Regions from separate parts of the Pradoshia sp. D12 genome, predicted to be linked through region 1. Evidence: riboswitches for the same ligand, from Rfam matches in the RefSeq annotation. Region 1 holds a riboswitch; the other holds the start of a gene.
What was found. Region 1 has a riboswitch for S-adenosylmethionine ahead of F7984_RS16515 (methionine ABC transporter ATP-binding protein). Riboswitches for the same ligand answer to the same signal wherever they lie in the genome.
Positions count from the first base shown of each region.

Region 2: it holds a riboswitch for S-adenosylmethionine, as region 1 does, so the genes downstream of both, F7984_RS18565 (methionine ABC transporter ATP-binding protein) here and F7984_RS16515 (methionine ABC transporter ATP-binding protein) in region 1, are expected to answer to the same signal.

Region 1 covers NZ_CP044545.1:3,406,270-3,414,399, forward strand. The annotation lists gene F7984_RS16490 (cysteine desulfurase) at 1-1,027, opposite strand, end outside; gene sufD (Fe-S cluster assembly protein SufD) at 1,027-2,331, opposite strand; gene sufC (Fe-S cluster assembly ATPase SufC) at 2,349-3,134, opposite strand; gene F7984_RS19205 (YuzK family famiily protein) at 3,494-3,646, opposite strand; gene F7984_RS16505 (MetQ/NlpA family ABC transporter substrate-binding protein) at 3,929-4,762, opposite strand; gene F7984_RS16510 (methionine ABC transporter permease) at 4,776-5,444, opposite strand; gene F7984_RS16515 (methionine ABC transporter ATP-binding protein) at 5,441-6,472, opposite strand; SAM riboswitch class I at 6,586-6,697, opposite strand; gene F7984_RS16520 (O-acetylhomoserine aminocarboxypropyltransferase/cysteine synthase family protein) at 6,792-8,111, opposite strand.
Region 2 covers NZ_CP044545.1:3,865,712-3,873,841, reverse strand. The annotation lists gene F7984_RS18580 (amino acid ABC transporter ATP-binding protein) at 145-873, opposite strand; gene F7984_RS18575 (amino acid ABC transporter substrate-binding protein/permease) at 860-2,305, opposite strand; gene F7984_RS18570 (YrzE family protein) at 2,985-4,667, opposite strand; SAM riboswitch class I at 4,897-5,008, shown strand; gene F7984_RS18565 (methionine ABC transporter ATP-binding protein) at 5,131-6,150, shown strand; gene F7984_RS18560 (methionine ABC transporter permease) at 6,168-6,818, shown strand; gene F7984_RS18555 (MetQ/NlpA family ABC transporter substrate-binding protein) at 6,836-7,705, shown strand; gene F7984_RS18550 (M20 family metallopeptidase) at 7,762-8,130, shown strand, end outside.

The DNA of each region.
Region 1 (8,130 bases):
GAACATCCTCAAGGTTAAAAGTTACTACACCAGCTCTTGATTCCGGATTTTTAGGTCCATAGATTTGGAGCCCCTCTATACTTGATAATTTATCAAGTGCATAAGCAGCAAGCTTATGCTCATGCGCCTCTACATTATCAAGACCAATCTCATTCAAGAAATCAATTGCAGCTCCAAGTCCAATGGCACCTGCAATGATTGGAGTACCGCCTTCAAATTTCCAAGGCAGCTCTTTCCATGTAGAATCCTGCAATCCTACAAAATCAATCATCTCTCCGCCAAATTCGATTGGTTCCATATTCTCGAGGTATTCCTTTTTCCCGTACATGACACCAATGCCAGTTGGTCCACACATTTTATGTGCAGAAAAGGCAAAGAAATCACAGTCAAGATCCTGAACATCCACTTTCAAATGCGGAGTGCTTTGCGCACCATCTACAACCATTACTGCTCCATTTTCATGGGCAATTTTCGCAATTTCTTTAACCGGATTGATGACACCAAGCACATTCGATACATGCATAACTGAAACGATTTTCGTGTTTGAAGTAATCACTTCTTTGACTGTTTCAAGTGAAATAGTACCGTCTTCTTCAAGCGGGATATATTTCAATGTCGCACCGGTTGCTTTAGCTACTTGCTGCCATGGAATGATATTACTATGATGTTCCATCATACTGATAACAATTTCATCACCAGCTTTTAGGTTAGCTTTCCCGTAGCTGGCAGCAATTGTATTAATCGAAGTCGTTGTCCCTCTTGTAAAGACAACTTCTTCGATGGATTTCGCATTAATGAACTTTCTTACCTTTTCACGTGCTCCCTCATAAGCATCCGTGGCCATCGTTCCAAGTGTGTGAACACCACGGTGTACATTAGAGTTATACCGCTTGTAATACTCATCAATAGTCTGAATAACGGATGCTGGCTTCTGCGAAGTTGCGGCACTGTCCAGATATACTAATGAATGACCATTGACTTTCTCATTTAAAATTGGGAAAAGTTCTTTAATATTCGTTGGAATCATTATTTAACTTTCCTTTCAATTACCTCAGTCAACTGCTTTTTAACAGCTTCAACAGGTAATTGATTTACTACTGGGGCAAGGAACCCATGGATAATTAAACGTTCTGCTTCTGTTTTACTGATCCCTCTGCTCATTAAATAATAAAGCTGAATTGGATCCACACGGCCTACAGAAGCTGCGTGTCCAGCTGTTACATCATCTTCATCAATTAACAGAATAGGGTTTGCATCCCCACGTGCTTTCGGACTAAGCATTAATACTCTGGATTCCTGTACAGCATCAGCTTTAGTGGCACCATGTTCAATCTTACCGATACCATTAAAAATGGAGGATGCTTCATCCTTCATAACACCGTGCTTCAGGATATATCCATTTGAGTTTTTACCAAAATGAACAACTTTAGTTGTAAAGTTTTGAGTTTGTTTACCAGTACCAACCACTACTGTTTTAGTATCACCATATGAACCATTACCATGTAGGTTTGTAATATTCTCTGAAATAGTATTACCATCGTTCATTAAGCCCAATGCCCATTCCACTCGTCCATCATTTCCTACATATGCATTACGGTTTACATAGGTTTTCATATCTTTAGATAATGTATCAACTGCACCATATTTAACGACCGCATTGTTGCCGACGATAACCTCAGAAATGATATTTCCAATAGTCTCTTTGCCGTCAACCAATGAAATATAGTTTTCAACGTACGTTACGGAGCTGCTCTCTTCAGCAACAACAAGTACGTGATTATATAATTCAGTCTCAGCATTATCAATCATGAAGATAGCCTGGATGGGTTCTTCAATAACCACGTTGCGTGGGATATAAAGAAAAGCTCCACCATTAAAGAGTGCTGCATGTAAAGCTGTAAGCTTATTCGTTTTTACAGGAACACTTGTAGTCATGAAGTATTTTTGCAAAAGTTCAGGATGTTCTTTAGCAGCAGTCCTGATATCTGTAAAAATAACACCTTTATCTTTAAGTTCCTGAGATACTGTCAAATAAGCAGCTGTATTGTTTCGTTGTACATACAAACTTCTGTTCTCATCAGGATTGATCAGCTTTTTCACGTCTTCAGCAAGTTCATCAATAGATGTAAATGTCTCGCTTGTAACGGAGTTCACTTTCATATCCTCTAATTGCCATTTATCAATCTTCGTTTTATCAGGTCTCGGCATAGGTAGCTCAGCTGAGGCAGAAAGGGCGTCTAAACGGAAGCTTTCAAGCCAGGCAGGCTCACTATGTGCTTTTGAAAAAGATGATACAACATCTTTTTCGAGTAATGTAGTTTCGATTGTCATAACGATCCTCCTATTGCTTATGCTTCAATTCCTACTGTTTCGTCTTCAATACCTAATTCTTTTTTAATCCAGTCATATCCTTCTGCTTCTAAGCGTTGCGCTAGTTCTGCTCCACCGGATTTCACGATTTTACCTTGCATCATTACGTGAACATAATCTGGAGTAATGTAGTTCAATAAGCGTTGATAGTGAGTAATCATTAGGCAGCCAAAATCTTCGTTTCTCATTTGGTTGATTCCTTTGGAAACAACTTTCAGCGCATCAATATCTAAACCGGAGTCGATTTCATCAAGAATCGCAATGGCTGGTTGCAGCATTAATAATTGAAGAATTTCATTACGTTTCTTTTCACCGCCGGAAAAGCCTTCATTTAAATAACGTTGAGCCATATCTTGATCCATTTCTAATAGATCCATTTTTTTATCCATTTCTTTAATGAATTTCATTAAGGAAATTTCGTCTCCTTCTTCACGTTTACTGTTAATAGCAGAACGCATGAAGTCGGCATTAGTAACCCCAGTAATTTCACTTGGGTATTGCATTGCTAAAAATAGACCGGCACGAGCACGTTCGTCAACTTCCATTTCAAGAACATCTTCACCGTCCATTGTGATGGAACCACTTGTTACTTCATATTTTGGGTGACCCATGATAGCAGATGACAATGTAGATTTTCCTGTACCATTTGGCCCCATAATTGCATGGATTTCTCCACCTTTAACTTCAAGGTTTACCCCTTTAAGAATCTCTTTACCTTCTATTGAAACATGTAAATCTTTAATTGTAAGAACTGAACCAGCCATTCTTATACCTCCAATATATAGTCATCTAAAGTTTTAGATTATTTCTATTCTCAATTTATTCTCATTACAATCTTATAACAAATCAAATCTAGATTCAACTTTTTGAAACGAGAAAATTACATAAAATGGACATAATATTTTAACATAATACTTAGCTTTACTGACATTATAATGTTAATTTTCACGAAAGAAAAGAACCAGCATGATCTTTACCAACCACCCTGATTTTAAAGACGGCAGTAACATTTTTGCACTAATTGAAAACATAAAAACAGGTAGAAGGAGAAATTGATTTTTCTTCCGCTACCTGTTTTTATGATTATCACTTTTAGAATTATTCACTTTATCACTTGATTCATTTACCCATGTACTCTTCTATTCACATCATTTAAGATTTGATTACTCTTCATATAACTACGTTCACGCTTCTCTTCTACTTTCATACGCACTTCAAGATTCTGACTGTAAACTTCATAGCCAACTCCATGTGCCTGCCTCATCGCTTTTTCCATTTCATCTGTTACTCTAAGCTGTAACTGATTGTCAAAGATAATGAATCATTCCTTTCCATTTATTATAATAAGGGTATCACTTTGCAGAAGAACCCTCAAAGTCTATATACCACACTGAGCACATCTTAAAAGTGATATTGCGTATTTCTTCTAGGAAATCCTTGATTATCCTGAAAAATAATACCAGAGAAGAAAATAATTCATTGGAAAAGCATCTTATAATACACCTATTATATGATAAAAAAGGTGCAGCTAAATGAATAGCTGCACCTTTTTTGTCTATTATTTATTTGATGGGATAACGGACCCTTTGTAGTTTTCATTAATGAAATCCTGGATATCTTTAGAATGAAGAACTTCAACCAATGTTTTAATTTCTTCCTTATTCTTATCCTCAGATCTAACAGCAATAATGTTTACGTATGGATTATTATCAGCACTTTCCAATGCAATCGCATCCTCAGCTGGTACAAGATCCGCTTCAATGGCATAGTTGGAATTAATCAGTACTGCATCGCCTTCATCATTATTGTAAACCTGCGTAAGCATAGGTGCTTCAATATCCGTTTTAAACTTTAAATTCTTCGGATTTTCCGCAATATCATCCACAGTTGCTTTAGTTTTATCAATGCCTTCTTTTAGCTTTATTAAGCCTTCTGTTTCCAGCATAGATAACATACGTCCATGATCAGCTACTGAGCTGCTCATAATGATGCTTGCGCCTTTTGGTAGGTCATCCAGGCTGTCGTATTTTTTAGAATAAACACCAATCGGTTCAATATGGATTCCGCCTGCATTGGCGAAATCATACCCATTATCCTTCACTTGACTCTCAAAATAAGGGATGTGTTGGAAATAGTTAGCGTCAATTGAGCCATCTTCCAATGCTTTATTCGGCATTACATAGTCTGTAAATACTTCAACTTCAAGTTTAATACCTTTTTCTTCAAGAAGAGTTGCTGCTTCTTCCAATATTTCTGCATGTGGAACATTTGATGCGCCAATTTTAATCGTTTTTAGTTCTTTGTCCCCGGAATTGGATTCATCTCCTGATCCACCGCAGGCTGCCAATAATAGGGTTAATCCTAAAACAAGTATGAACGATAACTTTTTCACTTTGGTTTCCTCCCTAGCGCTTATCTAATTTTCTTGTTATAAAATCTCCAATAAATTGGAGAATAAACACAATAATCAATACTAAAATAGTAGCAACAATCGTGACATCTGTCTGTCCGCGGCTAAACCCTTCCAAATAGGCAAGGTTTCCAAGTCCGCCCGCACCAATCATACCTGCCATCGCTGTATAACCTACAAGCGCAATTGCCGTAACTGTGATACCAGAAACAAGTGCAGGCAGAGATTCAGGAATTAGCACCTTCCATATGATTGTAAAGGAAGTGGCCCCCATCGATCTTGCTGCTTCGATTACACCTTTATCAATTTCACGCAATCCAATCTCAACCATTCGCGCATAGAATGGAGCAGCACCTATAATTAAAGCTGGCAAAGCCGCATTGACACCGATAATACTTCCTACTAATGCCTTTGTGAAAGGAATTAACAACACGATTAGAATAATGAATGGAATGGAACGGAATATGTTAACGAAAGCACCTACAATTCCGTAAATCACTTTGTTTTCCCACATATTCCCCTTTGAGGTCAAGAATAATAGCAGACCCAATATAATTCCAAGGAAAAAAGTTGCGATTAATGAGACACCTGTCATATACAAGGTTTCCCATGTCTTTTCATAAATTCGTTCCCAAACTACATTTGGTAATAATGTTTCCATCATTCTGAAATCACCTCCACACCAATTTCCTGATTGTGGAGATAGTCAATCGCTTTCGCCACTTCAGCAGCATCACCGTCTACATGAATAAATAACGTTCCATAGGACCCGTGCTGAGTCTGCGAAATTTTACCCTGTAATATGTTTACATTGATTTTGTAAGAGCGGATAACCTCTGATAAAACAGGGGTTTCAGCTGATTCGCCAATAAAGGATAATTGTACAACTTTCCCCGTCGGATATTCAGCAAGCAAATGCTCAATCGTCTCTTTCGTTTCTTCTGGCTCAGTCACTTGCTGTACAAATCGTTTAGTAATCGGAGCATTTGGTTTTTTAAATACATCAAGTACTTTTCCGCTCTCGACCACTTTCCCCATCTCCATCACAGCAACGCGATGACAGATTTTACGAATAACATGCATTTCATGTGTAATTAATACGATTGTCAAGCCAAGTCTTTTATTTATATCAACGAGCAAATCCAAAATATCGTCTGTAGTCTGAGGATCAAGTGCTGATGTCGCCTCGTCACAAAGAAGAACCTGTGGATTGTTCGCTAATGCGCGCGCTATACCGACCCGCTGCTTCTGACCGCCGCTCAACTGAGATGGATAAGCATTTTCACGGCCATCTAATCCTACCAGACTTACAAGTTCCTTCACTCTTTCTTTACGTACCTTGCTTGGTACGCCCGCAATTTCTAAAGGAAACTCTATATTTTCGCTGACTGTCCTTGACCAGAGGAGATTAAAGTGTTGAAAAATCATACTTATTTCCATTCTGGCTTTTCTTAATTCAGCGCCTTTTATAGCAGCCATATCTTTGCCTGCCACCAAGACACTGCCTTCTGTTGGCTTCTCTAAACCGTTCAGCATTCTAATGAGGGTACTTTTTCCCGCACCGCTGTACCCAATAATTCCAAAGATCTCGCCTTTTTCAATAGATAATGAGACTTGATCCACTGCTTTGACAGCTGATGAACGTTTAAATGTTCCTGAGAAGGTCTTCGATACATCACGTAATGTAATCATGAAAAGTTCACCTGCTCTTTCTATCAACCTATAATTAAAGAATAACTTCAGTTAAACAAAAATGCCTTTCTGCGGAGGCAGAAAGGCATGATTTATTTATAACATGTTCCTTTCTCTCATCTCCCAGGATTTATTATCCTGTGTGAATTGGCACCTTTTCAATCATAAATGATTGCCGGTTGCCGGGCGTCAAAGGGCACTTCCCTCGGCCTCTCTTGATAAGAGTACTTAAACTATTCAATTAAATCTAACTGTCTGCTATCCTATCATGTTGAAGAAAGAACTGTCAACACCAAAGTCTGCATAGCATGTTCAATATTTATTTCACAACCACCTCAGTGGAAGCTATACCTGTTGCTTTTTCAATCGCAAGCTCCAATTCTTCAATTAGATCTTCTGCATGTTCAATTCCAACAGACAGTCTGATTAAATCCTCCTGTACACCTGATGCTTTTAATCCCTCTTCACTTAGTTGCTGATGAGTCGTGCTTGCCGGATGGATAATTAGGCTCTTTGCATCTCCCACATTGGCCACATGGGACCACAGTTCAACGGAATCAATCAGTTTTTTACCTGCCTCACGTCCACCCTTTATTCCAAAAACAACGACTGCTCCAGCACCTTTGGGTAAATATTTCTTCGTTTTTTCGTAATCAGGGTGATCTGAATCTCCTGGATACAAGACCCACGATACAGCCGGATGCTGTTTTAAATAGTCAACTATTAATCTCGTATTGGCTACATGCTCCTTCATCCTCACATGCAGAGTTTCCAATCCGAGAATAAATTGAAAGGCATTGTACGGGCTTAAGGAAGGACCTAAATCTCTCAACAGCTGAACTCTGGCCTTCACAATAAATGCTGCTGCACCAATTGCTTCACTGTAAATCAGATCATGATAGCTTGGATCGGGTTCAGTAAAGCCCGGAAATTTAGATGAATTCCAGTCAAACTTCCCTCCATCGACTATGACCCCGCCTAATGTGGTTCCATTTCCAAGCAGCCATTTCGTAGCTGAGTGTACGACGATATCCGCTCCAAACTCAATCGGACGGGATAAATAAGGAGTTGCAAATGTATTATCAATGATTAACGGAATTCCAGCTTCATGAGCAATTTCCGCCACCCGTTCAATATCAAGAACCTGCAGGCTTGGATTTCCAATCGTTTCTCCAAAAATAGCTTTGGTCTTTGATGTAATCGCTTCTCTAAAATTTTCAGTGTCACTTGGATCCACGAACCTTACGTTAATACCATACTTAGGGAGAGTATTGGCAAATAAATTGTAGGTTCCGCCGTATAGAGTGGACGCAGAGATAATTTCATCACCTGCTCCCGCAATATTTAGGATTGAGAGTGTTATAGCTGCAGCACCACTTGATACCGCTAAAGCTCCAATGCCACCTTCTAATTCTGCTATACGTTCTTCGAATACACTTGAAGTTGGATTATGGATTCTAGTATAAATATAGCCAGTCTCAGCTAATCCAAATAAATCCGCAGCATGATCTGTGTCTTTAAATAAATAAGCATTCGTCTGGTAAATCGGCACGCTTCTCGCTCCAGTTACCGAATCCTGCTGCAATCCTCCGTGTATACCTACTGTTTCAAACCGATACTTCTTTTCTTCATTTGCCATTCTACATCTCTCCATTTCA
Region 2 (8,130 bases), 460 kb from region 1:
TATATCAGAGTAAAGGCAGGATTCATATATATCAGGCCTTTTAGTAACTGCATATATGGATAGTCATTACATCAGCAAGAAGGAGGTTATCAAAATAGAAATACTAAAGGGCACAGTGCTTAAGCACTGTGCCCTAACTTATCCTTATAAAACTTTATCAAGAAAATCCTTAGTTCGTTCATTTTGCGGATTGGAGAAGATTTCTTCAGGTGTTCCTCTTTCCACAACATAACCGCCATCCATAAAGATGACCTGATCAGCTACTTCACGGGCAAAGCCCATTTCATGAGTCACAATTACCATGGTCATACCCTCTTGTGCAAGCTGTTTAATAACATTCAGAACCTCACCGACCATTTCGGGATCAAGTGCACTCGTAGGCTCATCAAACAACATAATGTCAGGGTTCATGGCAAGAGCTCGTGCAATCGCCACACGTTGTTTTTGTCCGCCGGACAGTTGAGCTGGCATGGCATTGGCCTTATCTTCAAGACCCACACGAGCCAATAGCTTTAAGCCGATTTTTTTTGCTTCTTCTTTTGTAGCTTTATTCAGCTCAACAGGAGCCAAAGTAATATTATCTAGTACTGTCATATGCGGGAAGAGATTGAAATGCTGGAATACCATTCCGATATTTTCCCTAACTTTATTAATGTCTGTGTTTTTATCAGTTAAATGTTTATCATCAACTGTTACGTCACCTTCATTTACTTCTTCAAGTAAATTGAGGCAGCGCAGAAGTGTACTTTTACCGGATCCAGAAGGGCCGATTAAGCAGACAACTTCGCCTTCTTTAACCTCAAGACTGATATCCTTTAGTACTTCCAGCTTCCCGTATGATTTTTTTAATCCTTTTACTTTAAGCTTTCCCATTTTGGATCTTCCTTTCCATACGGTTTGATACCTTAGTTAAAATCATAATAATGATAAAGTATATAAACCCTACAATCAGCCACATTTGGAAGGACTCAAGGTTTCTGGCAATAATGATTTTTCCGCTTTGAGTCAATTCATTAATACCAATGATGGATAGGATAGAGGTATCTTTTAATGTAATGATAAATTGGTTAATGATAGATGGAATCATCAGACGGATTGCCTGTGGAAGGATAACCTTTGCCATTGCCTTTTTATATGGAAGACCAAGGCTTCGGGCAGCTTCCATTTGTCCCTTATCAACGGATTCGATACCACCGCGTACAATTTCAGCCATATATGCACCAGCATTTAAGCTTAATGTTATGATACCGGCAGCAACTGCAGATATACGGAAGTCAAGTGCTGCTGGAATACCGAAATAGATAAAGAAAGCTTGAACAATCAGTGGAGTTCCTCTAAAGATATCTACGTAAATGACGCCGATTGCCCTTAAGATTTTGAGATGGGACACACGCATCAGACCAAATATAATACCTAGGATACATGCTATAACAAGAGATACGACAGTCAATATCAGGGTCATTTGAAGACCTTTTAACAGACTTGGCATACTTGATTCTAATAAGCCGAAGAAACCGTTATTAGTATCGGTGCTTTTTTCTGCCTTCAAGTACTTATCCATAATATCCTGATATTCACCGGATTCTTTTAGATTGGCTAGACCTGTATTGAACTGCTCAATCAATTCCGCATTTTGCCCTTTAGCGACAGCAAATCCATAGGAGCCGCCTTTTTCTTTTTCAGTAACGATTTCTAATCCGTTGCCTTGCGTAATCCCATATGCCAGAACTGGGTAATCATCAAAAACAGCTGCAGAGTTACCTGTTTTAACATCGTCATACATATTGGCGGAATCATCAAAGGTTACCGTTTTAAAGCCATATTTATCTTTTATGCTTTCTGCAAAGCTGGCACCTTCTGTACCTGTTTTAATGGCTACCTTTTTTCCTTTTAAATCTTCATAGGATTTAATCTCTTCATTTCCCTCGGCAACCGCCATTACGACACCAGATTCAAAATAGGGATCGGAGAAATCAAATTTCAGTTGTCTTTCATCTGTTATACTCATTCCGGCAATAACGCCGTCTACTTGATTGGACTCTAGTGCTTGTACGGCTGCATTAAATCCAAGCGGCTTAATTTCTACTTCAAACCCTTGATTTTCAGCTATAGCATTGAGTAAATCGATATCTATACCTACAAATTCGCCATTCGTTTCCTGGAATTCAAATGGGGCAAATGTAATATCTGTTGCAATCTCATATTTTTTTCCTTCTGCTTTCGTGTTTAAAGCCGGGAATATAAATGAAGCAATCATGACAATAGCCATTGCTATTAGGAATGTGAATTTTGAAAATTTCTTCATTGTGAACCTCCTTCATATAAGTAACGTTTAAAAACCCTCTATATCCAATTGGGGCGGGTTAAAAGGGATGTTTTAATCTTATAACAGAATGTATGTATCTCTATGAGTATATATAAAGATACGGTTTTTTGGCAATCAATACTTACCAAATAATATTAGATTACTATAAGATTTCCATTTATTTGTTGTGAAGAAAAAGATGTAATAAAGGGTGGAGAAATAAAAAAAGAGCAGTATTATACTTATTTAATCTAATAAAATATATAGAGATTTGTAAATGGAAAGTACTTCCTAAATGTTATGTGAAAATAATCTAACTCACATATTAATACTGATTATGTATGGAAAACAGCTGAGAATGCTTTAACCATGTAAGTGTATCTTAAGCAAATTTTAGTTCTGAAGAATGAATTCTAAAGTATATTTCCATTTGCGCTCTAATTCTTTTGGAACTACATCCAGTATGGGTATTGATCTATAGAATTTAACTCCAAAGCCCTCCTCTTAATAATGTAAACACTACCTATTATGAGTATTTATGACTAATTTTATTTACCCTATTCAACACGATTCTAACTATATATTTAACAATAATTTAAATATGGGTAATAAAATTAGTCCAGTTGTTAAAAAATAGATCAATCCTCGAGTGAGGATGATCTATTTTCTTCAGTATATATTATTGTAAATTCTTAATTGTAATACCGTTAACAGGTAAAAAGTTTTCCCCGGTATCCAGGTACGTTACAGATACCTCATCGTTTTCCTGCAGATATATGATCAAAGGATCCTTTTCAGAGGACATATTGTAGCTTTGTCCATTATCCAGAAGGAACGAAACGACGGTATATTCACCTGATTTTTCTTTATAGACTCTGATAACTTTCCCATCGATTTTCTTCTCAACACTTGTGGAGGTGCCGTTAACCGTTCCGCCGCCTTTTTGAAGTGCTGTTTTGTATAGCTTTAAGGCTTCATTTGGCGTTGACCCATATGCTGTTATTTCAGGATTGGCAGCAGATACAATGAAATAATTTTGTAGGAATCCATTTGAATCCAGGACTCCTGTTAACCAACTGGCTTCACCGTAAAAATTATAGATGATGGGCATTTCTCCTTCCCATTTCTTTTCTATAAACTTCTTCTCGATAATTTGCAGGGCACCCTGTGAATCCATGTAGGATTCCTCCATATTACCTGTATAATAGACAGCTTTACCTGTCCTGGAATTTGTGAGCGCATAGCCGAGCATAGAATCGACGCCTTCTTTAGGACTCGTGAAATCAGTGAAATAATACATATCTCCATTTTCATCAAAGATCGGACTTACATTCGCTTCGGTACCCTCATCAGAAGGCAGTTTAACATCTGATTTTCCAAATAGGCTGTTCCAATAGCCATGAATATAATTTCCGAAGTAGCTGTTTTGTGTACTGACGACTTCTGGTGCAACGGCACCATCAATAAATTCGGGCGCTTCAGAAAGGGAATAAGAGTTGGACTTCCCAGTTTTGGCATCCATCACCACAACACCTTTTACCTTAAAGCCATTTCTGGCAGAGACAAAATCACCATAAGAGCGAATATAAAATGGCGTGCCATTATCATCTACTTCAAGCTGTGAATCCCCATAGAATATGTAGGATGGATACTGTAGACGAATACGGCGCTCTGTTTCTTTATTGAAGAATGCAGAAGGAGTGTAGATCATTTCTGCATCAACAAATTTTGGGTTGGCTGATGAATCTGTAGCACTCAATATAAAGTAACCAGGAGTTTCTTTCCCTTTCAGCCATTTGAAGAATCCTGAAAATTCGACTGGAGCAATATAAACATACTCACCATCTACTTTTTGGATTTGTAAATTCCCTAATTCGTAGTAGCTCGTATTTGGTACCTGGCCAAATGCTTTTTTCATTTTATTGCGCGCGTATTGAGGAGGCACGCTGGCCGGCTTTTTATTTTCATCAAATGTTTGAATTTCTTCTTTGATGTCCATTTTAGCTATAGTATACTTTTCATCGGCATTGAACAGAAATGCCGTTAAAAAATAGAGACCGACAAGCAAACTACCTGCAAATAAAATACCCTTAATGGTTCTCTCCATACCCGTAGCAAGCATTGAACCCAGCAAGGTTAGTATGATGACAAAAATCCAAAGAGAAGAGATAGTTTGATCCAACAGGGTGAAGTAATAAAATAAAAATGCTCCAATCGTGATTAATGCAGCTAAGCTGACAAAAACAAGCAGTTTTGTTTTCCCCTTCATATGGATACGTAATTTTTCATTATTTTTGAATGGCACAAGAATAAGTGCCGATATAATCCCAATGATAATGGAATAGATGAAGATATTTCCCACAAAGTACCCCTCCTTATTTTTTCTATAATTTACCTTAATATCCTATACGAATAACTGACCAAAATGATTCATGAATTGGAAATATTCATGAATTTTAGTTGCTGTAACTTGATTTAGGATATTCTTTATTATAAATCAAAAATATTTTAAATATTATAAATTATTATTGACATTGCTAAACAAGATAGGATATAGTTGGAAACATCAAATTTAATTGAATAGCAAGCGATTCTTATCGAGAGAAGTGGAGGGATTTGGCCCTATGATACTTCGGCAGCGGATTTTTACTATGGTAAAAATACTGTGCTAATTCCAACAAACATCTGTTTGAGAGATAAGAGGAAGCTTTAAGCGAACATATTTCTACTTGTCTTTTTATGTATATGTTCATACAAAGCCTCTTCTGTCTAATGACAGAAGGGGCTTTTTGCATTTCGAATTTTTTAGGCCTGGAGGAGAGAACATGATTGAGTTTCGAAACATAAAAAAGTCATATCAAGCAAATGGTCAAAGCGTAGATGCTCTGAGAGGCGTTCATTTAACGGTTGAAAAAGGGGATATTTTTGGAGTGGTAGGATACAGCGGGGCCGGGAAAAGTACACTTTTGCGTTTAGTTAATATGCTTGAACGGCCTACTGAGGGGGAGGTCCTTGTGAATGGTAAATCGTTTGCCAGTCTCAAAGCAAAGGAATTAAGGGCAGAGAAAAAGAAAATCGGGATGATCTTTCAACATTTCAATTTACTTCAATCTAAGACGGTATTTGATAATGTAGCGATTCCATTGATACTATCCGGCGTTCGTAAAGAAACGATTCAAAATAGAGTTCGAGAATTACTGGAGTTCGTGGGGTTATCAGCTAAGGGTCGAAGTTACCCGGATGAATTGTCAGGGGGACAGAAGCAGAGGGTTGGAATTGCGAGAGCTCTGGCCACGAATCCATCTATCCTGCTATGTGACGAAGCTACATCGGCATTGGATCCGCAGACGACCAGGGATGTTTTAGAGCTATTGAAAAAAATAAACCGAGAATACAATATAACAATTTTGCTTATTACACATGAAATGTCGGTGATTAAAGAGATATGCAATAAGGTCGCTGTCATGGAAAATGGGAGGGTTGTTGAGCAGGGTCCTGTTCTTGATATTTTTTCCAAGCCAACCACTGAGGTTGCCAAGCGGTTTGTTAGAACAGTCATTCACGACGAGATTCCGCAGAGCTTTTTGAAATCCTTAAAGGAGAATAAACCAGCAGTTTGGAAACTTAATTTTTTGGGATCTTCGTCTGGCAAGCATCTACTTTCAACAGTGGCGAAAAGTTTTGATGTCCATTTAAGTGTTCTTTCTGCCAATATTTCTGAAATACAGGAAACCCCTTTTGGGAATTTAATCGTTGAGGTCATCGGTGAAACAGAAGAAATAAAGAAGGCGATCCAATACATAGAGAGTGAGGATGTGCTCTTGCAGGAGGTTAAGCTATCATGAATGAACAGTTTTTAGGAATGGAAATTACACTTGAACAGTTACTGATTGGATTCAGTGACACACTCTATATGGTTTTCTTCTCCTTACTATTCGCGGCCGTGATTGGATTGCCTTTAGGGATTTTACTCGTCATAACGAGAAAGGGTCACATTCTGGAGAATAAGTGGGTGTTTAATATATTGAACCCAATCATTAATATTTTACGCTCGGTTCCCTTCATTATTTTATTGGTGGCTTTGATTCCATTTACACGATTGGTTGTTGGATCGGCGATTGGAACGAATGCCGCCATTGTACCGCTTGTATTTTATGCAGGTCCTTATATTGCCAGATTGGTTGAAAATTCATTATTGGAAGTTGATAAGGGAATTATTGAAGCAGCTCAGTCAATGGGCGCGACTGAATGGCAGATCATTTTTCGGTTTTTAATACCAGAGGGACTTAGCTCTCTTGTTTTAACCTTTACAACAGCAACTATTGGGCTGGTTGGAGCCTCAGCAATGGCAGGGGCAGTAGGAGCTGGAGGAGTTGGAGATCTTGCCCTCACCTATGGTTATCAGAGGTTTGACACTAACACCATGATTGTAACCGTTGCGGCACTGGTAATCATTGTACAGCTTTTACAATCCATAGGTAATACGCTGGCTAGAAAAATAAGAAGACGATAAAGAAGGAGATGGAAAAAATGAAAAAACTTTTTCTTACTATTTTAATAATTGCATGTACTGTCGTAACAGCAGCATGTGGAAGCGATTCGAAAGGCAGTGCAAAAGAGGGCAGCTCTACCATTAAGGTTGGAGTAAGCAGCGGAGACACAAGAATATGGGATTATATTGCTGAACTCGCTAAGGAGAAGGGGCTCAATATAGAGCTTGTAAAGTTCAGTGATTATATTTTGCCGAATACAGCTCTAAATGATGGCGAAGTGGATGCTAACGCATTCCAGACCATTTCTTACTTTGAAGAACAAGTGGAAGAAAGAAAATTAGATCTTGAGCCACTAAGCTCTACTGTTATTGCACCAATGGGAATCTACTCAAATAAGCATAAGGATTTAAAGGAATTGCCTGATGGGGCTAAAATTGCTGTCCCTAATGAAGGTACAAATCTTGGCCGGGCGCTACTTCTTTTGCAGGAGGCGGGCTTCATTACACTAACAGATAATTTTGATGGAATAGGCTCTTTGGAAAAAATTAAATCAAATCAAAAAAATATTAAACTCGAACTGGTAGCTGCCGGGAATACACCGCGTTTTCTTGAAGATGTAGATGCATCTATTATAAACAATAACTTTGCGGTTGAGGCAGGATTGACATTAAAGGATGCCTTGTTCCATGAAAGTGCAACGGCCAAACCATACATTAATATTATCGCTATAAAAAAAGGGGATAAAGACCGCGCTGAGCTAAAAAAACTGGCAGACATCTATCATTCCGAGGAAGTGGAGGATTTTATCCTTAAAACATTTAAAGGAAATACCATTCCGGCTTTTGTTTCAATAGAAGAATTGGTTAATTATCAGGATGCCTGGACCAGCCCGGCAGTCGATCAATGAATTACTTCGGATACTAACATAGGTATAAGATTATTAGAGAGATTGGAGGCAGAGCAATGATTAAAAACGAAGGTCGCATTTTTCATAAAGATATTATCAATGAATATATAGATCAGCAGAAAAACAAATATATAAATATAAGCCACCAAATTCATGAAAATCCAGAAATAGGGAATGAAGAATTCTTTGCATCTGAAACACTGACCAAGGTATTAATCGATGCTGGCTTTGAGGTAACAAATGATATTGCTGGCCATAAAACTGGATTTTTAGCGAGGAAATCATCCTCAAAGCCGGGGCCTACGATAGCTTTTCTTGCCGAGTATGATGCGCTTCCTGGCCTTGGCCATGCATGCGGCCATAATATCATTGGCATCACCAGCGTAGCGGCTGGAATTTCGCTTGGTTTAGTACTCGAGGAAATA